DNA from 3 places in the Pseudoalteromonas sp. 20-MNA-CIBAN-0454 genome. Region 3 is predicted to be linked to each of the others. Evidence: predicted binding sites of a transcription regulator. Region 3 holds the regulator's gene; each other region holds the start of a gene.
The links. Region 3 encodes ArgR, which controls arginine synthesis, uptake and breakdown. Its sites were predicted from a motif close to ANTGAATANNTATTCANT; they were not measured.
Positions count from the first base shown of each region.

Region 1 (8,248 bases), on a different contig from region 3:
CGTCGTAAGTGTTGGGCAGCGTGAAGACTGGTCTTAACTTTGACCTCCATCCCGCCCACAATTACTCCTTCATTTATTAAAGTATCAATGTGTTTTGTATCTAGTTGATGTAAAGGCTGCTTATTTGCATCAAGCACTGCTTCAACATCGGTCATAAATATTAGTTCTGCGTTTAAGTTGTTGGCAATTGCAGCGGCGGCTTCGTCAGCATTAACGTTGTACCAAAGCCCTTGCAAGTCAAAACCAATTGAGCTGACAATTGGCATACGGCCAATTTTTAGTAAATCGTTAATAATCGAATCATCGTTACTGGTACATTTACCCACTAAACATAATGCTTTTAGTTTTTGCGTGGCAGTAACACCAGCTTCATACAAACTTAAACCAACTGGTTTATGGCCAGCATTAATTGCCGCACTCATTAATTGTTTATTAGCACAACCTGCAAGCGCACCCACTATGTACGGCATTTGCTCTTTAGGGCTAATACGTAAACCTTGATGCTTTGCACTGGCAAAACCAGCGTCTTTAAGCCAAGTGTCTACAAGCGCGCCTCCGCCATGCACAATGACAAACTGCGCGTTGTGCTGCTCATTAAGTACTGAAAATAATGCTTTAGCCGCGTTTTCTGTATTAAGTACAGCGCCGCCAAGTTTAATTACCCAGGTTTTTTTACTCATTTAAAACGATCCTTTTAAGCCTGTGGTATGCGCCAATCCCATTGATAAATTAATACACTGCAAAGCTTGTCCTGCAGCGCCTTTTAATAAATTATCAATGGCAGCTATAACAATTAACTGTGTGCCTTGTTGCTGCCAGCCAATATCTACATATGGCTGTTTAGCTACGCCTTTAATTGAGGGGATTTTATCGCCCAGTAAACGAATTAACGGCTCATCGGCAAGTACTTGGTACGCTTGTGTTACTTGCTCAATGGTGACATTAGGCTTTAATTGCACATAAATAGTTTCTAAAATACCACGCGGGAAATTACCTAAATGGGGGGTAAATAAAACATTGTGACCAAGGTGTTGCTCTATTTCAGGGCCATGACGATGATTAAATAAACCATAAGGGGCAAGCGACACTTCGCAAAAATGGGTACCAATACTAGCTTTACGCCCTGCGCCGGTTACACCCGATACCGCATTAATTATAATTGTTTGCTCAGTTAATAAATCGGCCTGCTGCAAAGGCTTAAGTGCATTAAGCGCAGCCGTAGGATAACAACCCGCTACGGCTACTAATTGCGCCGCGGCAATAGCATCGCTATTCCACTCAGCTAAACCATAAGCAGCTTGATTTAATAACTCTGGATGTTGGTGCTCAAAGCCATAATAAGTAACGTAGTCGTCATTGCTCGCAAGGCGATACCCGCCAGATAAATCAAATACCTTTTTACCCATGGCTAAAAAACGCGGCGCTAAATCTACGCTTACTTTATGATCGGTACATAAACACACGTAATCGGCGCTGTTTTCAATATCGCTAAAAGCAGATTCACTAAGAGGCAGTAAAGGCTGATCGAGTAGCCCTAAGTGTTCGGGGTATAAATCACTCAGCAATTTATTTTTATCTAAGCTACCTTGCGATACATAACAGCCAGTTAAAATTAGTTTAGGGTGCTTAGCAACTAAACTTGCTAGTTCTGCGCCGCTATAACCGCTTGCGCCAATAATCACTACATTCATTGTTTACTCGTTATTTAAAATTAGTTACTACTTATCCATGTTGTTCGCTTAAACTAGCTCTGGGGCTAATTAAGACTTTAATTAATTAATGAATGTTGATTATCGTCGTATTATTTTCATGGCGCTACTTTTAAAATATTTATGCTTAAAAAGTGAATTGATATTCATCATAAATACTTTTATATTGTTATGCAATTAAATTGATTACTTATTTTGGATTTTTTATGTCTTTGCCTTCATTTATTTCTATGTACCAACAATTAATTGCAGCGCCTTCTATTAGTGCCATTGAAGATAGCCTGTGTATGAGTAATAAAAATGTTATTGAATTACTGGCACAATGGTGTGAAAGCTTAGGCTTTAGCTGTGAAATAATCGAATTAGAAGGCGGCAAAGGTCGCTATAATTTATTAGCTAAACGCGGTAAAGGCGATGGTGGATTAATGCTCGCTGGCCATACCGATACAGTGCCATTTGACGATAGCCGCTGGAATCATAATCCATTTAAATTAACCGAGCACAACAATAAACTATATGGCTTAGGCAGTATTGATATGAAAGGCTTTTTTGCTTTTGTACTGCAAGCTATTAGTGAACTTGATGAAAAGCAGCAAACTCAGCCTATTTTGATCTTAGCCACCGCCGATGAAGAAACAACAATGGCCGGTGCTCAACAAATTTGTAAACATCCAAATTTAAAACCAGATCGCTGTATAATTGGCGAACCCACTGATATGACTCCAGTATTTACACATAAAGGGCATATGAGTACCGCAATTAGAGTAGTCGGACGCTCAGGCCATAGCTCAGATCCCGAACGTGGTGTTAACGCCATCGAAGTAATGCACAAAGTGATTACAAAACTACTGATCTTAAAAGAACAGTTAAAGCATAAATATTCAATAGAACACTTTGAAATACCCTATCCAACCTTAAATTTTGGTAATATTCATGGCGGCGACAACGCGAACAGAATTTGTGGTTGCTGCGAAATGCATATAGATATGCGCCCATTACCGGGCTTAAGCGTGCAAGAGCTGCAAATGTTAGTACTTGATGCAACTCACGAAATAAACCAGCAATACCCTAATGCCGTAAGCGTAATTGATTTACACGAACCAATTCCTGCATTTACTGGTAACACCGATAGCGCTTTGGTTAAACTAGCCGAAAAAATAGCGGGGCAAAAAGCGGTGGCAGTAAACTACTGTACTGAAGCGCCATTTATTCAACAGCTTGGTTGTGAAACCATAGTAATGGGCCCCGGCTCTATAAACCAAGCGCACCAACCTGATGAATTTTTAGCAATGGAAAAAATTAAGCCTTCACAGCAAATTATCACTAATATAATTAAAGCGAGTTGTTTTAGCTTTTCTTAATTGCGATTATAAAAATAAAAAAGACGCTAAATAGCGTCTTTTTTATTTAAGCTAATATTTTAATTACATATACTTGCTTAAATACTTTTTAAATACCGGATCTGTTTTAGCCAACTCTTTTTGTTCTGCTAAAATTTCTTTTAAAATAACGCCTGATGTAAGTGGATTAGCAAGTACTACCCTAAATACCACGGTGGGCTGATTATCGTATTGAGTAGGCGTTAAACGCGTACGTGATACAAATGATCGCCCTGATTCACGTTGCCGTTTTTGCATACTTGCAGTAAAGCGGTTAAGTGAGGCAAAAATATCAATCCGTGTTTGTGGATCAGCATCTGCAATTGCCTGCTTTATTTGCTTAGGCACATAACGATACGTTAATAAGCACAGCTCTGGCTCTGAGATCAGCTCAAAATCTTCATCTGCTTTAATTAAATTAGCAAAGTAATGGGCTTTTTTAATACTACGATCGATTAGCATTTCGTAGCCTTTACGGCCAATTACACGTAAGCAAGCATGTACTAACATTGCCATACCTGGGCGGCTGCCCTCAAGTGTATGGCTACCTAAATCTTTTGAGCCTTTACGTAAAATATACTCTGCATGATGTTCAATTGCATCGGTAGCGGTTGGATCTTTAAACAACACCAACCCAGCTCCCATAGGAACATACATTTGTTTGTGTGCATCAATGGTAATTGAGTCTGCGCGCTCAACACCTTTGAGTAAATGGCGATGGGTATTAGATAACAAAGTTGCCCCGCCCCATGCAGCGTCAACATGAAAGTGGCAATTAATGTCTTGTGCTAAATCTGCCATCGCTTCAAGGGGATCGATATTACCAGTTTCTGTGGTACCCGCTACTCCAATAATGGCCATTACTTTAATACCTTGCGCTTCAAGCTCTAAGGCTTTTTCGCGCATGGCATTAACATCAACTTTATTGTTTTCGCATGTTTTAATACCCACTAAGTTTTCACGACCAATTCCTAATAAATCAGCCGCTTTACCTAACGAATAATGGCCTCGCTCAGAAATTAAAATAGCTAAGCCTTTATAGCCGTAATGCAGCATACCGGCAATTAAGCCTTGTGCGCCTATTCCCCTAAAATCGCCATCAGGTTTTAATAAGCGATTTCGCGCAATCCATAACGCCGTAATATTGGCTACAGTACCGCCTGAGCAAAATGCACCTAATGATGTTTTTGCACTGTGCATCCATTTAGCATAAAACTCGTCTTGCTGCCCGTACGCTAAATGGTGCATCATTCCAAGCACTTGGCGCTCAAGTGGGGTAAAAGCTTTAGAGGTTTCTATTTTTACTAGGTTTTGATTTAGCCCTACCATTAGCTTTGACAGTGGTAGTAAAAAATGAGGTAAAGCTGAAGTCATATGGCCAATAAAGCTAGGCGCTGCGGTATGCACAGAGTGTGCAACCAGCTGCTCCATTATATCTTGCGCATAAGCAGATACAAACGTTGGATCCTCTGGGATCATCGCCGACTGAAAGTCTTTTTCAATTTCGTGTAATGGTTTTTCAATTGCCGCAATGTTTTCGTTTAAAAAACCTGCTAAATTACTCGATATTTCAAGCTCTATTTTGCTTAAAGTTGAGTCTGGCGCTTCAGGTACAGTAAATATACGCTTAAGGCTTTCTTTAGAGGCGACGGCAAAACGCTTTTGATCCATCTTAATACCTAGTGTGTGGCTAAAACGCCTGTTACTCTATTAAACACACTAAATTAAGGTGCTATTTTAGTAACAGGGTTTTTAATAATTGCGCTAACTTTACTGCAATATTAAGAAAATGTCTCGCTTAAAGCCATAAAAACGCTAAATGACATGACAAATAATACTAATTTTGGCTGTTTTTTATCTTTTTAATTCAAAATCAATTAAGTCATTGGGCATTTGTTTTTTTTGCGTATAATTAATTTAACAATAAAAAGGGAATTATATGCTACAAGGAAAACTAAGAATAAATGGATTAATAAGCGCTTTTATGCTGTTTTTAATCAGTTTAATTATCTGTGTTTATTATACTTATAGCACCATTCGCAGTGATGTAATTAACACTCTCGATAATCGTCTTATTAATGCAGCCACCAGCGTTAAATATATTTTGGGCGATGACTATCACAGTAAAATAAATAAAACCCAAACTATTAGCTTTGCAACTTACGAAAGTAAAAGTAAGCAGCTTTCTGAGCTTGCACAAGCACTCGATATTGCTTACGTGTATTCTATGGTGTTAATTAATGGCAAGGTTCATTTTAGCGCCTCTAGCTACACCCAAGAGGATCAAAATAGTGGCAAGGTAACCCAGTTTTTAGATTTATACCCAGAGGCAACTAAAGCTAATATTGGTGCCTTTTTATCTACTGAGCCTGTTTTTGAAATATCGAGTGATCAATGGGGCGACTTTAAAACTATTTTTATCCCGCATATTGATAAAAATGGCATTACATATTTAACTGCTGCCGATATAAGCCTTAAAACTATTAATAATAAGTTAGCGCAAAGCGCCTCAACATCGGCTGTTTTAGGCGGCTTTTTTTTAGTTATTATTATATTGTTGCTGATTATGTATAACTACGCGACTAAACGCGCTGCCATGAGAGACTCTGGTAGTGGTTTTGCTAATCATATTGCGCTTGAAAAATATTTTTTAAATACCCCTGTTCACCATATGCAAATGGCCATAATTTGGGTGAACGAAATTGAAAATATAAACCGCTTTTACGGTACTAAAGTGGGTGACAAAGTAATGAAAAAATTACTAATACACTTTAAAAAGCACAGCAATGTAAATTATCGTATTTATCGTGTAGCAACCAATAAACTGGTGTTACTAACCCCCAAAGAAACCCCATACGAAGAGCTAAGTAATTTAATCCAATCATATAATTTTAATACGCCATTTTTAACCAACCCCTTTATTTACATTACGTTATGTGCAGGTATTGCCCGAGGAAACAAGTCGTTACTGCTAAAAAATGCCCATATTGCGGCTTTACAGGCAAAACAAGGTAACCTTAGTGTTGTTAATTACTCTGAGGCTATAAATGACTCAAAGTCGCTGTATTTATATAATTTAGAAATAGCAAAAGAAGTACGTGAAGCGTTTGAGCAAAAACGCGTTGTGCCCTATTTTCAGGCTGTTATTGATATAGAGTCTAAACAAACACTACACTACGAGTGCACACCACGAATAGTGACTTCACAGGGCGAAATTTTAAAACCCGATGCATTTTCAAATACCGTAATACGCTTGCGTATGGATGGCTTATTAACCCGTACATTATTTTCACAGTGTCTTAGCCGCTTTCGTAAAACACAAATTAGCTGGAGTTTAAATATTACTATTGAAGATATATTAGACCCTAGCATAAATGAATACATTGCTTACGAGTTACAGCGCTATCCGTACCCTGCAAATATCACTTTAGTTTTATTTGAACCACAAGTTATCGCCAATTATTCAAGCGTAAGGGCATTTATAACTATGGTTAAAAGTAAGGGGATCAAGGTGATGATTAACAGTTTTGGCAATGACTTTGCAAATACACTCAATATTTTAAAATTGGAAATTGACGCAATAAAGTTAGATGGCATGCTAATAAAGCAAATAGTTAATGACGAGAACACGGCACTTTTTGTTGATTACACAGCCAATTTTGCAAAGCAGCAAAATATTCAACTAATTGCCTCTATGGTAGAAAACAAAGCTATTGCTACGGCACTCAAAAAAGTAAATGTGACGCTAATGCAGGGTAATTTCATTGCCCACCCAGCGCCACATGTTAATCCATTATTTGAGTAGTAAAGTTAATCACCCCTGAGTTAAATTAATAACTAAGCGGTGGCTTTGTTGGCCACTGGCCCAGTATTTCCGCTCAAATGGGGTGATTGCTTCATCTGCCCCATAAGCAGAAACCTGACAAGCATTACCGGTTAGTTCAAGTGCTCTGGCAAACTCTTTAACGTAAATATCCCAGTTACTGCGAACCTCTAATTTACCGCCTAACTTTACAATAAACGGAAAAATAGCCGCGCCGTGCCAACGCCTACGAATATGTTTAGATTTAGGCCACGGATTGGGGTAAAGCAAATAATGGTGACTAGGTTGCCAGTTTGCAGCCACGGCTAAACGCCAAAAGTCGTTTAAATCTGCTTGCACCAAAATATATTGCCCACTGTCGGTTTGTTTATACTCTACATCGTGCTTATCTAACCGGTGCGACGATTTATCAATACCAATTACCAGCGCATCGGGATGGCGCTTAGCTAAATTAGCGGTACTTTCTCCTACACCACAACACGAATCTAAAATAAGTGGGCCATTAAACGCCTGTACTTTAGCATTCACCTCATCAAACGCTGTTTGTGTATGCGCTGCTATTGGCTTTTTAAACTCTGCGTTTAAATGCTTGCTAACTATGTCATCCAGCTTTTCGTGAATACCCGCTTGATTAGATACAATACTACGCGAATTTGCATCAGTCATTAGTGTCTTAGCCCCACACCTTTTTTAATTAATGTCAGCGCTAAGGTAAATAACGCGATAATAAATACTAAAATAACACCAAGTGCCAAGCTTAAATCAACATCCGACACGCCTAAAAACCCATACCTAAACGCGTTAACCATATAAATAATAGGATTTACTTGTGATACGTTTTGCCAAAACTCTGGCAGTAATGTAATTGAATAAAACACCCCTCCTAAATAAGTTAGCGGCGTTAAAATAAAGGTAGGAATAATACTAATATCGTCAAAGCTATTTGCATATATAGCATTTATTAAACCACCGAGTGCAAATACTGCAGAGGTTAAAATAACGGTAGCCATAATGATAAAAATATTATGAATTTGAATATCAACAAATAATAACGATACGCAGGTAACAATAAAGCCCACCATTATTCCGCGCGTCATACCACCGCCCATATAGCCAAGCACAATAATATAGTTTGGCACTGGGGCTACAAGTAGCTCTTCAATACTTTTTTGAAATTTAGTCGAGTAAAAACTTGAGGCTACATTAGAATAAGAGTTAGTAATAACCGACATCATTATCAGCCCAGGTACTATAAACTCCATATAACTAAAGCCGCCCATATCACCAATACGTGAGCCTATTAAGTTACCAAAAATAACAAAATATAAACTCATGGT
Region 1 covers NZ_JBEOOB010000005.1:111,606-119,853, forward strand. The annotation lists gene argB (acetylglutamate kinase) at 1-680, opposite strand, end outside; gene argC (N-acetyl-gamma-glutamyl-phosphate reductase) at 681-1,691, opposite strand; gene argE (acetylornithine deacetylase) at 1,916-3,070, shown strand; gene panP (pyridoxal-dependent aspartate 1-decarboxylase PanP) at 3,134-4,759, opposite strand; gene AAEZ22_RS03970 (GGDEF domain-containing protein) at 5,028-6,893, shown strand; gene trmB (tRNA (guanine(46)-N(7))-methyltransferase TrmB) at 6,903-7,577, opposite strand; gene AAEZ22_RS03980 (ABC transporter permease) at 7,577-8,248, opposite strand, start outside.
Region 1: a site for ArgR is predicted at 1,843-1,860, ahead of argC (N-acetyl-gamma-glutamyl-phosphate reductase). Genes of this name have one in related genera too.

Region 2 (8,248 bases), on a different contig from region 3:
TAGCTCTTCGCTGTTTTCTTTTAATTGCGCTGCGAATGCTTTAACTATTTCTAAACGTTCAGCAAATGTTTTATCAGCCCAAGCATAAAACGCTTCGCGCGCTGCGCTAACTGCAGCGTCTACTTGCTCTGCTGTTGCTGAGTTTGCTTGGAAAATAACATTGTTATTGGCTGGGTTTACTGAACTAAATTCGGTTCCTTGGCCTTGTGACCATTGACCATTAATAAATTGTGCAGGATGAGTCATTATACTTTCTCCTAAATTAAATCGTGGTTGCGCTTACGCTATCGCCCGCTTGTAAATACAGTGCATCGGCTACTTGTTGCGTTATTACTATGCTGCTCATGCGCTCATCGAACGTCATAGGCACTACAGTTGCTCTAAAATCTGTAAGCTTTTCGTTGGCTAATAACACCATGGTGTCGCCACTTGGTTCACCTATTTCAACTTTAAAGTGTTTAGCGTTGCGAATGGTGGCAATGTTATCTACTTTTGCTTCAACTGTGGGGCCGGCATCAAAAATATCAACATACCCATTAAAGGTAAAACCTTCACTTTTTAATAGCTCAATTGCTGGGCGTGTGTTGTCGTGTACTTTACCAATAACAGCTTGCGCATTTTTGCTGAGCAAATTAACGTAAATTGGGTACTTAGGCATTAATTCAGCAATAAATACTTTTTGGCCTATGCCTGTTAAATAGTCGGCAGTTGGAAAGTCCATTGAAAAAAAGTGCTCTTCTAGCCATTGCCAAAATGGGCTGCTGCCATTGTCGTCAGACACACCACGCATTTCTGCAATGACGGTTTGTGCAAAACGCTCTTGATGCTGCTTAATAAACATAAAACGCGATTTTGAAAGTAATTTACCGTTACTGTTTTTGCGGTATGCGTCTTTCAAAAATAATGTACATAGCTCTGTAGCGCCGGTGTAATCGTTACAAAGCGTTAAAATATCAACTGCTTTATATACGTTTAGAGTGCGTGAAGAATGAATCACTTTACTTAAATGATAGTGATAAAATGCATCATCTAAGCCAACAGCGGCTTCTATACCTGAGGTGCCAACTACTTCACCGGTTTCGGTGTCCTCTAGTACAAATAAATAACCTTCGTCGCCCGGCTCGGTAGCAGCTTTTGCAAATGAGCTAACCGAATGATCTATTTTCTTTTGCAATAACTTTTCATTATTAGGTAAAGAAGTAAAGCCATGACCCGATTCGTGGGCTATTTTCACTAATGCAGGGTAGTCACTTTGTTGGATTGGGCGAAGGATCATCATAAACCCGCTTACTCCCTTATATTATAACGGTAAATTAAAATTAGAGGGCAAACTAGGTCTGCCCTTAATAGATATTGTTTGGCTATGTTAAGCGCTTACAACACTGGCTACTGCTTTTTCAAAGCGTGCCATACCTTCACGAATGTCGGCTTCTGGGATAACTAATGATGGTGTAAAACGAACCACGTCAGCACCGGCAACTAATGACATAAGACCGTGCTCAGTACCTGCCACTAAAAACTCTTTTGCACGACCTTTGTATTGCTCGCTTACTACTGCACCAATTAATAAACCTTGGCCGCGAATTTCGCTAAACACGTGGTATTTATTATTAATTTCAGTAAGTAGTTGGTTAAATAATGCTGCTTTTGCTGTTACACCAGCAAGTACTTCTGGGGTATTTACAGTATCGAATGCTGCTTCAGCAACGGCGCACGCTAATGGGTTACCACCATAAGTAGAACCATGTGTACCTACTTTAAGGTGTTGTGCAATTTCAGTTGTGGTGATCATAGCACCAATAGGAAAACCGCCGCCCAATGCTTTAGCCGTAGTTAAAATGTCAGGAACAACGTTTAAACCTTGGTATGCGTATAAGTTACCTGTACGGCCAACACCTGTTTGCACTTCATCAAAAATAAGCAGTGCATTATGTTTAGTACATAAATCACGAACGCCTTGTGCAAATTCGTCAGTTGGCGAAACAATACCGCCTTCACCTTGTAGTGGCTCCATCATTACGGCACATGTTTTGTCGCTAATAAGGGCTTCAAATACTGCCAGGTCGTTGTAATCACAATGTACAATGTCGCCTGGCTTAGGACCAAAACCATCTGAGTATGCCGCTTGGCCACCAACAGTTACGGTAAAGAATGTACGGCCGTGGAAACCTTTGTTGAATGCGATGATTTGTGATTTTTCTGCGCCAAATTGATCAAGGGCAAAACGACGCGCTAATTTAAGTGCTGCTTCGTTTGCTTCTGCGCCTGAGTTGGCAAAGTAAACTTTTTCGGCAAAGGTTGCATCAACCATTTTTTTAGCTAAGCGTAGTGCTGGCTCGTTGGTCATTACATTTGATAGATGCCAAAGCTTTTCGCCTTGCTCTTTTAATGCGCCTACTAATGCAGGGTGGCAATGGCCAAGACAGTTAACGGCAATACCACCAGCAAAGTCGATAAACTCTCGACCTTGTTGATCCCATACGCGAGAGCCTTCGCCTCGAACTGGAATTACGCTTGAAGGTGCGTAGTTAGGAACCATTACGTGATCAAATAATTCGCGATTGACTGTCATTTTATTTCCTCTTAATTGTGTACATCACAAAGCCGTAAATAGCTGTGTGGTAACCTGTAGCATATGTGTTTTTTAGCAAACTCAGTATAGCGATATTTGCATAAAAAGGGCTGTGTGGTTCAATTTTCAGACGCTTATTATTTCAGAAAACATTGATTATGTCTCTTCAAAAACTTTCATGTAACCCTTGATAATAAAGGGCTTGAGATATAATTTCATAGATAGTGAATAACTATTTGCTTGCTTTATGCAGCTCGTTTTTAGCCAATAAAGCGCCTGAACAACGAGCGCGCCTCACTTTAAACGGGGAAATGTATTGAAAAGAGATAATAAAAAGTGAATGGATAGTCGCAAAAAAATTAACAAATTTAATCAATTTGAATAGCAAGATTATTAAAATTGCTTGCTTGGAGTGCTTTTAGCTCTTTTTTGGTGAACTTAAAGTACGAAAACCAACTAAGCGTTTCATCCGGTTCAACTAGCTGATGCTGCTTTAGCGTTAAGTACTGAGAGTAACATCGTGCTTTTAGCATTACCTGCGTTAAAGGCAGCGCTGTATCGCCTTTTTCTACACCATTAACGAGTTGCTGCATTACGCTATTAAACGGCAAATACTTAAAGGCCATTTTTTCAATTATTTTAGCGCTAATAGCCAACGACTGTTCGCTCAGTAAGGTGGTTAAAAATAAAGGGTCTGGTTTTAGCTCTAGCAATGCAGTATGCAAGCCTTTATTCGCTGTAGTGCGAGCAAATTGTACTTTTCGCTGCCAAATTTGCTCAAACACTTTTAAATATAAACGCACTAAGGCTATTTGCCCCACGTTTAATAACATCCCTAAAGTAAAAGCATGGCTTGGGTTAACCTCGTTAACTTCAGCAATTTTTTGTGCAGCAATAGCATTCGCCATGGCGCTTTCTTTTAAGCGCCTTTTTAGTAACGAAAAAGGCTCTGTGCTATAAGGCATCCAATGGCGCACTGCAAAAGTTGGTACTACTAGCTGTAAGTTATCTAGACCAATATAACGCAGCGCTAAAGCGGGGCTATCTACTTTCACTGCGGTATTTTTGCTGCGCTGATTACGATAATAAGGCAAGTTAACTAAAGTAACTAACTCTCTGCCAAGCCAGCTTAGGTCGTTAACTAAGGGCTCTAAGCGCCCAACCGATGCGCTTTTTGTGGCTAAAATATCTAACATGGCACATACGCTGTCCTCTACACCTATGGTGTTTTGAATAACACTGTCTATATCGCTAAGCTGCTCAGACATCATTTTTTCTATTGCTTTATGCAGTTGCTCGCTCGCTGCTGCACGATATTTATGATGCGCGGTGCTTTTTAACTTGCGCTTTTGCTGAGCGGCAACCTCTACTTCAAGTAATGTGCGTTGCTTTAGTGGTTCGCCATAGTCCATTTCTAGCGTATGAATAAAGCCAATTTGTTGATGAGCAAAGTTATGACCAAGCAGCAAATCATGTGCTCGTTGATTAAGCATTTTAACAATACGCGGTTGCTGCACTATTTCGGTCATGGCTCTCTGTCTTTAATGTAATGATATTTACTTAATACTATAAGCTTAGAAGCGAGTTAAAAAGTTATCAAGTAACGCTAAACCTTGCTCAGTTAAAATAGCTTCCGGATGAAATTGTACACCTTCAAGTGCTAAGTCTGTATGTAATAATCCCATAATTTCGTCAAACTCACCTTGCTGGGTTTGTGTCCAGGCTGTTACTTGCAACTCTTTAGGCAGCGACTGTGCCTCAACAATTAAAGAATGATACCGACAGACCGTTAAGGGCTTAGCTAAACCTTTAAATACTCCTTGATCGCTATGGTAAATTGGCGATGTTTTACCGTGCATTACTTTTTTAGCACGCACCACCTTTGCTCCTATGGCTTGGGCAATAGTTTGATGCCCTAAGCAAATTCCTAAAATAGGATACTGCCCTTTTAATTGCTCAACAATGCTTAACGAAATACCCGCTTCGCTTGGGCTTTTAGGACCGGGTGATATAACAATATGTTGAGGATTTAACTGCTTAATTTGGCTAAGCGTTATTTGGTCGTTGCGCTTAACCAGTACCTCTTGATCTAAACGCTGAAAGTACTGTACCAAGTTATAGGTAAACGAGTCGTAATTGTCGATCATTAAAAGCATGTAATAAAGCACTCAAAATAGTTATTGTTTGCGAGGAGTTGTTGCATTTTGTATTCTAACTTAAGCATCTTTGAGTGTCAGTGCTTTGTATAGTGATATATAAGTATTTCCGTAATAATAATTAATAACGGCTATGTGTTGATTTATACTCAAGCAACCCCCAGCTCTAATATTATGGCGTACATAAATACCCATACAATCTGAATTTAACTAAACCCTAAGCGTGTTATTTTTAAAACACATTTATTACACGCACCGTTAAGGAGTACCTATGTTAGGCGAAGATCATTCATTAACTCAAGACTTTCCTGAGCACCTAAATACCATTAAAAAACTCAATAGCAATGATCCAGAGTTTGCAGATAAAGCCAAAAAATACAACGCGCTTGATAAAGAAATTCGTACCTTAGAGCTGCAAGACGCGCCTATCGATGACGAGGAAATGCTGCAATTAAAACATGACCGTGTGGTGTTAAAAGATTGGCTACATCAACAATTGTTAAAAGCCAGCTAAGCGCAATTTATACCCATTGTATTTAAGAGCCCTCTGACTTATGGGCTCTTATTACTCTTGCTTCTTAATATACACTGCCACCACCCTTGGTATAAATTACAGCGTTATAGCTATAACAGCCCTTCCTAATATTTAAAAAGCATTGCTATTAATTTAACTTGCAGACAAGCTATCTGTATCTAAGATAAATAACGTTAAGCTTATGTCTAAATACATACTCTCGATTGATCAAGGAACTACCAGCTCTCGGGCTATTTTATTTACCAAAGATGCCAAGGTAGTTGATACTGTTCAGCAAACATTCCCGCAGCACTTTCCCAATAATGGCTGGGTTGAGCATGACCCTAACGATATTTTACAAACCGCACTAAGTACCTGTAAAACAGTACTGGCTAATAACCAGGTTACAGCCGAGCAGGTCATTGCCATTGGTATCACTAATCAGCGCGAAACCACTTTAGTATGGAATAAAAAGACTGGCCAACCAATTTATAATGCCATTGTGTGGCAAGATCGCCGTACCAGCGAGTATTGCGAGCAAATACGTAGCGATAAACTCAGTAAAAAAATTAGCGATAAAACCGGGCTATTATTAGATCCGTACTTTTCAGCCACTAAAATTCGCTGGATTTTAGATAATGTTACCGATGCACAGCAACAAGCGCTAGCCGGCGAGCTAGCATTTGGTACGGTTGACAGTTATTTACTGTGGCATTTAACCGCTGGCAAAGTACACCGTACTGATGCCACCAACGCCTCACGTACACTATTATTTAATATACATCAGCAATGTTGGGATGAAGAGTTACTAACGCAGTTTAATATTCCACACTCTATGCTTCCAGAAGTGATGGACAGCGCAGCCGAGTTTGGCAGTACCAGCAGTGAAATTTTTGGTGCACCGATTAAAATTTGCGCTATGGCGGGGGATCAGCAAGCCGCATTAATTGGCCAAGCTTGCTTTAAAGAAGGCATGGCTAAAAGTACCTACGGAACGGGCTGCTTTTTAATGCTTAATACGGGCGATAAAGCCCTTACCTCTAATAACCGCTTATTAACTACTGTGGCTTACAGGCTCAATGGTAGAGTGACCTACGCTATAGAGGGCAGTATTTTTATGGCGGGTGCCACTATGCAATGGATTGTTGAGGGCTTAAAGCTACTTGAACATGCCGGCGACAGCGAGGCTATGGTCAAAGACGTGCCACTGGATCACGGCGTATTTTTAGTGCCTTCGTTTACCGGTTTAGGCGCCCCATACTGGGATGCCAATGCCCGTGGTGCTATTTTAGGTTTAACCCGTGATTCTGGCATTAGCACTATAGTAGCAGCGGCGCTGCAGTCTGTTGGCTATCAAACCAAAGATTTACAAAAAGCCATGGAAGGTGATGGCCTGCGTCCAAGTATTTTGCGCGTGGACGGTGGCATGGCAAAAAATAATTGGGCCATGCAGTTTTTAGCTAATATTTTAGGCGCAAGTGTGGAACGCCCAGCGCTAACAGAAACAACCTCTCTGGGTGTTGCCTATTTAGCGGGGCTGCAAACTGGGATTTATAAGTCAACGGAGCAATTAGCTACTATGTGGCAATGCGACCGTCGTTTTGAACCAACCATGAGCATAGATGAACGTAACGACTTATACGCAAAATGGCAGCACTGTATAGCACAAGTCACGCTTTCAAATAACGCAACAAAAGACGACTGCTAATACGATAGTGTTATTGGCTATTGATATGCCATCGCTTAAATTAATAAAGAGGTATTCAGTGAAATTACTCGATAATGAATATGATTTACTGGTTATTGGCGGTGGCGTTAATGGCACTGGTATTGCGGCTGACGCCGCCGGTAGAGGCTTAAAAGTATTACTGTGTGAGCAAAATGATTTAGCCTCTGCTACATCATCAAGTAGCAGTAAACTTATTCATGGTGGACTACGCTATTTAGAGCATTACCAATTTAGGCTAGTAAAAGAGGCACTTAAAGAGCGTGAAGTGTTATTAAAAAATGCCCCACATATTATGTGGCCGCTATCTTTTAGGCTGCCACATCAAGCGCATTTACGCCCTTACTGGATGATTAGAATTGGGTTGTTTATATACGACCATCTTGCCAAACGCATTACTTTACCCGCCTCAAAATCAATTAAATTTACCCGCGATAGTATATTGAATAATACTATTACCCGCGGTTTTGAATACGCTGATGGCTGGGTTGATGATTCGAGGTTAGTTATTTTAAATGCGTTAGCAGCACAGCAAAAAGGTGCAACCATTTTAAGCCGCACGCGCTGTATTAAAGCAGTTCGCAATAACAATAATTGGAGTGTGACCTTAGAGCAACAAGGTAGCAAAAAGCAATGTTCTATAGTTGCTAAAGGAGTTGTTAATGCAGCGGGCCCTTGGGTTGCATCACTTTTTGATGAGGTAATTACTGGGCCGTCGCCACATAATATTCGCTTAGTTAAAGGCAGCCATATTATTGTGCCGCGTATTCACACTGAGCCGCAGGCCTATATTTTACAAAATAAAGATCAGCGTATTATTTTTGTTACCCCATTTGAAGATGACTATTCACTGATTGGCACTACAGATGAAGAATACAGCGACAATATAGCAGATGTAAAAATTAGCGATAAAGAAGTCGATTACTTAATTGGCATTACTAATAATTACTTTAAAAAACAACTTACTCATAACGACATAGTGCATACCTTTAGTGGTGTACGCCCCTTACTAGATGATAACTCATGCGACGCACAAGCCGTTACTCGCGACTACAAACTGATATTATCGAGCAATAATAACCAGGCACCACTGCTAAGTGTATTTGGTGGGAAAATTACCACTTATCGCAAGCTCGCTGAAAACGCAGTAAACGAACTCGCCAGCTTTTATCCGCATATGGGCCAAACATGGACAAAAAACACTCCATTACCCGGTGGCGACTTTTCATCAAAGGTAGTATTAAAGCAACAACTACAGGTAAAGTATGCATGGTTGCCTG
Region 2 covers NZ_JBEOOB010000012.1:61,356-69,603, reverse strand. The annotation lists gene astD (succinylglutamate-semialdehyde dehydrogenase) at 1-246, opposite strand, end outside; gene astA (arginine N-succinyltransferase) at 263-1,279, opposite strand; gene AAEZ22_RS07970 (aspartate aminotransferase family protein) at 1,367-2,572, opposite strand; gene AAEZ22_RS07965 (HDOD domain-containing protein) at 2,941-4,101, opposite strand; gene AAEZ22_RS07960 (anthranilate synthase component II) at 4,147-4,728, opposite strand; gene AAEZ22_RS07955 (HP1242/YdcH family protein) at 5,000-5,242, shown strand; gene glpK (glycerol kinase GlpK) at 5,445-6,950, shown strand; gene glpD (glycerol-3-phosphate dehydrogenase) at 7,009-8,248, shown strand, end outside.
Region 2: a site for ArgR is predicted at 2,796-2,813, ahead of AAEZ22_RS07970 (aspartate aminotransferase family protein). Genes of this name have one in related genera too.

Region 3 (8,248 bases):
TATAAAACGTGGTTTAATCGTATTTATTGTAAAATTAAAGACCTGCGCGCTCTTTAATTATAGTAATTAAGGGCGATCCTGAATGACCGTTCGATTCAGCCCATGATATATCAGCACCATCTTCTAGCGAGCTTTTAGATAAGTTTTTAACTATATATTCACCGCTGTCTAATGCATTACTTGCCACTGCATGACGCAATAAATTATTGCCGTTACAAAATACTGCGTCGTATATATTACGAACTTTCACTCGTGAGCTTTTAAGCTTACTACGTAAACGATTTTTATCATCCGCTGCAATATACTCACAGATAGAAATCGCTAACTGATCATCTGCTTGTGCAGGGGCAGTATATACAAACGAACCGGCTGCAAGCGCAGTAATAACAACTAGCTTTGATAACTTAATCATGGAAAACCCTTTTTATAATACTTTATTCCTATTGGATTAGTTAATATTGTACCAATATGCTCAGTATTTCGCAATAATGTTAAGGGTTTTTATATAAAGTTACAAACTTATGACTATATTGATTTTTTTCATCCGCAGCCATTTGTATTTCATCTTTAACCTGCCAGGTTGCCACTTTTTCGTAATCAGGAAACTGAGTGTCACCTTCAACATCTAAGTCTATAAAGGTTAAATAAAGTCTTTGTGCACTTTCTAAAAATTGTTGATAAATATTTCCACCACCAATGATCATCACCTCTTCCACATCAGCAACTAAATTTAACGCGGCCTCTGGCGTTGTAACAATTTCTATTCCAGTTGCTTGATACTGGCTATTACGGGTAATAATAATATTACGACGCCCAGGTAAAGGCCGTCCAATAGACTCAAATGTTTTGCGCCCCATAATCACAGGTTTACCTGTGGTTACTTTTTTAAAATGCTGTAAGTCTCCAGGTAAATGCCAAGGCATTGTATTATTAAGGCCAATTACACGGTTATTTGCCATTGCAGCAATCATTGAAATTATCACACTAATTATCCAGTATTTATTATTAAACAAAGAAAAAGGAGCATAAGCTCCTTTTATATGTAATTAATTATAATTAACGCTCGTACACAACTTCTACGTCGTAATCATCTTCATTCCACTCATCCCAATCATCATCATCGTCGCTCTTTTTAGCGGCTTTTTGATGATAGGTGTCCCACTTAAACTCAACCTCTTCGTCTGTAGTTTCAACGAATTTCTCTTTTGGCATGCTTTCAAGCAATGTCATTACGTCATGAATTAGTGGTTGAGTATTTGATTTATTAATAGCAGAAATACTGTAAATATTTTCAGTTTCGCCTAGCTCTTGTGCAATTTTTTCACATAAAGCTTTTGCTTCGTCAGCTGGTAATAAATCTATTTTATTAAATACCAACCAGCGCGGTTTTTCTGCTAATTTAGGGCTGTACTGATGTAACTCATTAACAATCGCAAATGCATTATCAACTGGATTTGAGCCATCAACTGGCATTACATCAATAATATGCAGTAATATTCTACAGCGCTCTAGGTGCTTCAAAAATTGAATACCTAAACCAGCACCATCCGATGCACCCTCAATTAAGCCTGGTATATCAGCGATAACAAATGATTTATTCGCTTCAGGACGTACCACACCTAAATTTGGAATAAGCGTCGTAAATGGGTAATCTGCTACTTTTGGTTTTGCTGCCGATACACTACGGATAAAGGTAGACTTACCTGCATTTGGCAAACCTAATAAGCCTACATCTGCTAGTAACAATAACTCTAGTTTAAGGTTGCGTACTTCGCCTTCTGTCCCTAAGGTTTTTTGACGCGGAGCACGGTTTGTACTTGATTTAAAACGCGCATTTCCTAAGCCATGGAAACCGCCTTTTGCCACCAAAATCTTTTGGCCATGTTGGGTTAAATCCCCTAATCCCTCTTGCGTATCAACGTCCATAATACGTGTACCTACAGGCACCATAATAATTAAATCGTCAGACTTTTTACCCGTACAGTTACGGCTGCGGCCATTAGTACCGCGATCTGCTCTATGGAAGCGTTCAAATTGGTAATCAATTAAGGTATTTAAGTTTTCATCCGCTTGTAGATAAACACTACCACCGTCACCACCGTCACCACCGTCAGGCCCACCTTCTGGGATATATTTTTCACGACGGAAAGACACGATACCGGCGCCACCGTCTCCAGCTTCTACGCGAATTTCTACTTCATCTACAAACTTCATGATTACTCACTTTAGGGATTGGCTTGTTAATAACACTATTATATACCCAAGCCAACTTAATACCAATTGGCATAAATATTTGAACCATTTTACGAATTAGATCGCTCTATAACTTCGTTAAAGAGCCCGCTACTTAAACCCATAGGTATAATTGCAGGCTTGGGTATATATTGTAAAATAATGAAAACAAAAAACCCCGCAAAGGCGGGGTTTTTTAACTATCTTACTGATTACTCAGTTACGATAGTTACGTATTTACGGTTTAAAGGACCTTTTTGTTCAAACTGAACTTTACCATCTGCTTTTGCGAAGATAGTGTGGTCTTTACCGATACCTACGTTTGTACCAGGGTGGAAACGAGTTCCACGCTGACGAACAATGATGCTACCCGCTAGAACTGATTCGCCACCAAAACGCTTAACACCTAGGCGTTTGCTTTCTGAATCGCGACCGTTACGAGTACTACCAGCTGCTTTTTTATGTGCCATTTCTAAGTACCTCTAATTAAGCGCTAATGCCAGTGATTTTAACTTCTGTGAACCATTGACGATGGCCCATTTGCTTACGAGAATGCTTACGGCGTCTAAATTTAACAACCTTAATCTTCTCACCGCGACCATGTGAAACAACCTCAGCTGTTATCTTACCACCGTTTACGAACGGTACACCAATCTCGATTTTCTCACCATCAGCAACTAAAAGTACTGAATCAAATTCTACTGCTGCACCAGTTTCAACGTCTAATTTTTCAAGACGAATCGTTTGACCTTCAGTCACACGATGCTGTTTACCACCACTTTGGAAAACCGCGTACATAATTAACTCCGTCTGTGCGCCCTCAAATCGACGCAACTAAAATATTCTTCGATAGGGCGCGAAGTTTACGCTACGGCGTAATAACTAGCAAGCCTATTTTGTAATTAAAATGAATAAAAAGTAGCTGCATTGAGAGCAATTCAATATTTCCCCTATTTTATATTAAATAGCCCTTTTGCCAAGCGCTTTTTCACGATTAGTGAAAATAATTTGCCTTAGCTAAACACACACTACAACGGATAATAAATAAACATAAATTACAGCACACTTTGTACACTAATCAATCAGCTATCTCTCGTATTTAAGTGCTAATTAGCGATGTTAACCGTGTTTTTTCAGGGAATCGTCACAAAATATCGAGCTAGTGCTTTTTTTGTTGTACAATCTGCGCCGTTCACACATAAAAATTGGCTCGGAGATCAATGGATATAAAAGCTATCCAGGCGTTAATCGAAAACGATATGAATGACGTCAATCAACTTATACATGCGCAAATGCGCTCAGATGTGGCGTTAGTTAACCAACTTGGCTTGTATATTGTAAACAGTGGCGGCAAGCGCGTGCGCCCAATGTTGGCAATACTAGCGGCCAGAGCATTGGGTTATCAGGGTAAAGATCATATTACACTTGCAACTATTGTTGAGTTTATTCATACCGCAACACTATTACATGATGATGTTGTTGACGAATCTAACTTACGCCGAGGCACGCCTACAGCAAATGCTGAGTTTGGTAATGCTGCCAGCGTATTAGTGGGCGACTTTATTTACACTCGTTCATTTCAGCTCATGGTTGGCCTTGGTAAAATGCAGGTAATGCAAGTGCTTGCAGATGCAACTAACATTATTGCTGAAGGTGAAGTATTACAGTTAATGAACTGTAATGACCCCGACACCACTGAAGCCAGCTATATGCAGGTTATTTACTCTAAAACCGCTAAGCTATTTGAAGCCGCTACAGGCCTTGCGGCCATTATTACTGAGCAAAACCAAGCCACGCTTGATGCGCTTAACCTATACGGCATGCATTTAGGTACTGCGTTTCAGCTCGTTGATGACGTACTTGATTACAACGCAGATGCAGATCAATTAGGTAAAAATATTGGTGATGATTTAGCCGAAGGGAAACCAACTCTGCCGCTTATTTATGCAATGCAACATGGTAATGAGCAGCAAACACAGCTGATCCGTGACGCTATAGAGCACAGTAATGGCATGGATCATCTTGAAGAAATTTTAGCGGCACTTAAACAAACCAATGCGCTTGAATTTACGATGCAAAAGGCCGAACTTGAAGCCGACAAAGCCATTGCTTGCTTAGACTTTTTAGCTGAGTCTGAATATAAACAAGCACTTGTGAGCCTTGCCCGTATTGCAGTTGATCGCGATCACTAACTTTACTGCCTTTATGTGTAGCTAACCTGGGTGCAGGTTAATTAAATTCCGAGCAATAAAAAAGCCTGCAAACGCAGGCTTTTTTGTTGCTTGATTTTGGCTATTACGCCATGAAATCAACACCTTCTTTGATGTCTTTTTTCAGTGTTTCAAGCATGTCATTTTTTGCTTTTGTTTCAAATGCGCTTAGTTCGCCGTAAGAAAGAATTTCTTCTACGCCGTTTTTACCTAAACGTACTGGGTGTGCAAAGTACTCCGCATCGCCATTTTCAACAGCAACGTACGCGTAATCTACAACGTCTTCACCTTGTAGGCCTTTAACTAAAGACATACAAAAACGAGCTGCAGCTGCACCCATTGATAAAGTAGCAGAACCGCCACCCGCTTTAGCATTTACAACTTCAGTACCCGCATTTTGGATACGTGGAGTAAGTGCTGCAACTTCTTCATCTGTAAAGCTCACGCCTTCAACTTGAGAAAGTAGAGGTAAAATAGTAGTACCTGAGTGGCCACCGATTACAGGAACTTTAACAGTTGCTACGTCTACGCCTTTAAGTTCAGCAACAAATGCTTCTGAACGAATAACGTCAAGCGTAGTAATACCGAATACGCGTTTAGCGTCGTAAGTACCAGCTTTTTTAAATACTTCAGCAACAATTGGTACAGTGCCGTTTACTGGGTTAGTAATAATACCTACTAACGCTTTAGGACAACTTGCAACTATGCCTTCTGCTAACGTTTTGATGATGCCAGCATTTACATTAAATAAATCTGCACGATCCATACCTGGCTTACGTGGCATGCCAGCAGGAATAAGTACGATATCAGCATCTTTAAGCGCTTCATTTAACGCATCAGCGCCAAAGCCAGCTACTTTAACCGCTGTAGGGATATGAGATAGATCAACCGCAACACCTGGAACTACTGGTGCAACATCATATAGTGATAATTCAGAACCAGCTGGTAAGCCTGTTTTTAATAATAAAGACAACGCTTGACCGATACCGCCTGCAGCACCTAATACAGCAACTTTCATTGGAATTCTCCGTGATTTGAGGTAGGAAATATTTATGGCTCTAAGATAAAGAAATTAGCGACTAAAAACAAATTTATCCTGCCTATTTTCGTAATATTTTAGACCATAGTTGTAAAAACATTTGGCCTGAATACAGTAAACTGGCAAGTTAAATAAACAACTGCTGCATAATTATTCGTTTTTGTGTAGAATTTGCGGCATGGATAATAAAAAGCAAATAAAAACTATGCAACCACAAGACAAACAGGAAGCGTTAGTAAAAGCATTTAAAGCGCTTTTAAAAGAAGAAAACTTTGGTTCTCAAGGCGATATAGTAGATTCGTTAAAAGAGCAAGGTTTTGACAATATAAGCCAAAGTAAAGTGTCGCGCATGCTTAGTAAGTTTGGCGCGGTACGAACGCGCAATGCCAAACAAGAAATGGTGTATTGCTTGCCAGCAGAAATGGGCGTACCCACAGCAAAAAGCCCGCTGCGCCAGCTTGTTATTGATATAATGCATAACGAAATGATGATTATTATCCGTACCAGTCCAGGCGCGGCTCAGCTTATTGCGCGTTTACTTGACTCATTAGGTAAAGCCGATGGCGTGTTAGGTACTATAGCTGGCGACGACACTATTTTTATTGCCCCAGCTAAAATATCTGAAATAGACTTAACCCTAGAGCGGGTACGTATTTTATTTGATACGGTTTAGTATTTAAAACATGCGTTATAACTGTTTTAAAAACCCAACTGACGGTGCAAAAAACGCAGACCCCATATCGGCTTGAGTAAAATCAAGCCAATGATCATAGCACTCCCCCTCACCTAAACGACTTTTTAATACCTGTTCAAATGCGGTTCCACTGGCCGAGCAAGTAATTGACAGCATTCCTTGCTCGTAAACATCGCCATAAGGCATGCCTTGATTAAGTAATATTGGCTGGCCTTGCTCATCTTTTAATCCACTGCGTTGTGCATGGCTGGTTTCAAGCGCTGGGGCTATAAGAGTGTTGTCTAAGCGAGTGCGGCCTATTATTTGCTCTTGCTCATCTAGCGATAGATGCTGCCATACGCTTAGATCGTGCTTATAACGTTGCACATGAATATAACTGCCTTGATCCTCAAAGCTACCTGGTTTATTTATTAACGCCGTTGCCCGCTTTTGTCGGCCATGCGGCATTTTGCCACCATAAATAAAACCATTGAAATCGCGACCATCTAAAAATCTAAAATTACGAATTTGTTCCACCAGCTCTACGTCTGGTGCAAATAACTTTAAAATTTGCAGTGCAAATAAATGATTGACGTCTTCGCGGTCTGAACGTATTTGCACAAACAAATCACACGGCTGCACGCTCATTGCGTGTTCATTATGATTTATATTAGGAAAGCTTTGTAGTTCACTGGGGATATACTCTGGCAAAATATGCGGCCAATACTGTGCACCAATAGCCACCATACAAGAAAGCATAGATTCAGAAAACTGATCGCTAAACTCTTCCTCAATAGCGCTTACTTGCTTGAGCTTTGTACGTAATGACTCATCTTGGCCATCAAACACATTAAAAAATAAATGCAAACCGTGTAAGTTTGCTTCAGCACAAATCCCTGATTGCGCTTGTGCCATTGTTATTCCTTAGCTTATAAATAGATAAACACAGCGAATAACAAATTAATTTATGATTCGAAAAAATTCACCGTGTGGGGTTTTATTTTTATTATAGCCTGCTCATTTTGAACAAATGACTGGCCATATTGCGCTGCAACTTCTATTTCTTGTTGTGCAATAACTACAGTGTAAACATAAGCCGAACCAATAAAACGACTGCTTAATATGGTGGCGCGTTCACTATGGCTATCTTTTTTATTGTCGCTCATTAGCTCTATTTGATGAGGACGCACATATATTTTTCCTATATTAGCCTGATGCTGGTGCGCAATAACCGACTCAACTAGGCCAAAAGCGGTTTTATATTCAGTTGCTGTTAACACTTCTGCGCTTAAGTATATGCCCTGACCCAGAAACTCTGCAACCTCCTTTGAGCTTGGTTTAGCAAAAAGCTGTTCTGGGGTGCCCTGTTGAGCTATTTTCCCCTGGTGCATAATAGCCAGCGTGTCTGCAAATGCAAAAGCCTCTTCCTTTGAGTGGGTAACAAATACTGCCGACACTTGTTGAGTTTTAATTATGCGGCGAATATCGGCAATTAATTCAAAGCGTACTTGAGTGTCTATATTCGAAAACGGCTCATCAAGTAATAGTAAACTTGGTTTGTAAGCAAGTGCACGCGCAATCGCCACGCGCTGTTGTTGCCCACCCGATAACTGATGCGGATACCTGTCGGCGCAGCCAACTAAATGCACCAGCTTAAGCATTTCATCAACGCGCTGTTGCTTTTGCTCTTTACTCATTTTACTTAAGCCAAAAGCAATATTATGTGCCACGGTTAAATGCGGGAATAACGCATAATCTTGAAACATCATGCCAATATTACGATGCTCTGGCGAGATAAATGTATTGGCGTTACTCACCAGCTTACCATCGATAAACACGCTTCCTTGTTGCGTTTCTATTAGCCCTGCAATTGCTTTTAAGGTGGTGGTTTTACCACAACCACTGGCACCTAACAAACACACTATTTCGTTTTTACCTATGGTTAAATTTAGCTCGTGAATAACCTTAGTACCGTTATATTGATAGCTCACGCCTTGTAAAATCAAACTACTCATTTAACTACGTTGCTCCATAGAACGGTTAATAAAATACAGAGGGATAAATCCAACCAGCACAATAAATAATGCCGATATA
Region 3 covers NZ_JBEOOB010000002.1:70,812-79,059, forward strand. The annotation lists gene AAEZ22_RS01355 (DUF3718 domain-containing protein) at 35-412, opposite strand; gene folA (type 3 dihydrofolate reductase) at 492-983, opposite strand; gene cgtA (Obg family GTPase CgtA) at 1,057-2,214, opposite strand; gene rpmA (50S ribosomal protein L27) at 2,445-2,702, opposite strand; gene rplU (50S ribosomal protein L21) at 2,719-3,030, opposite strand; gene ispB (octaprenyl diphosphate synthase) at 3,453-4,424, shown strand; gene mdh (malate dehydrogenase) at 4,528-5,460, opposite strand; gene argR (transcriptional regulator ArgR) at 5,687-6,154, shown strand; gene AAEZ22_RS01395 (Dyp-type peroxidase) at 6,170-7,069, opposite strand; gene AAEZ22_RS01400 (ABC transporter ATP-binding protein) at 7,120-8,169, opposite strand; gene AAEZ22_RS01405 (ABC transporter permease) at 8,170-8,248, opposite strand, start outside.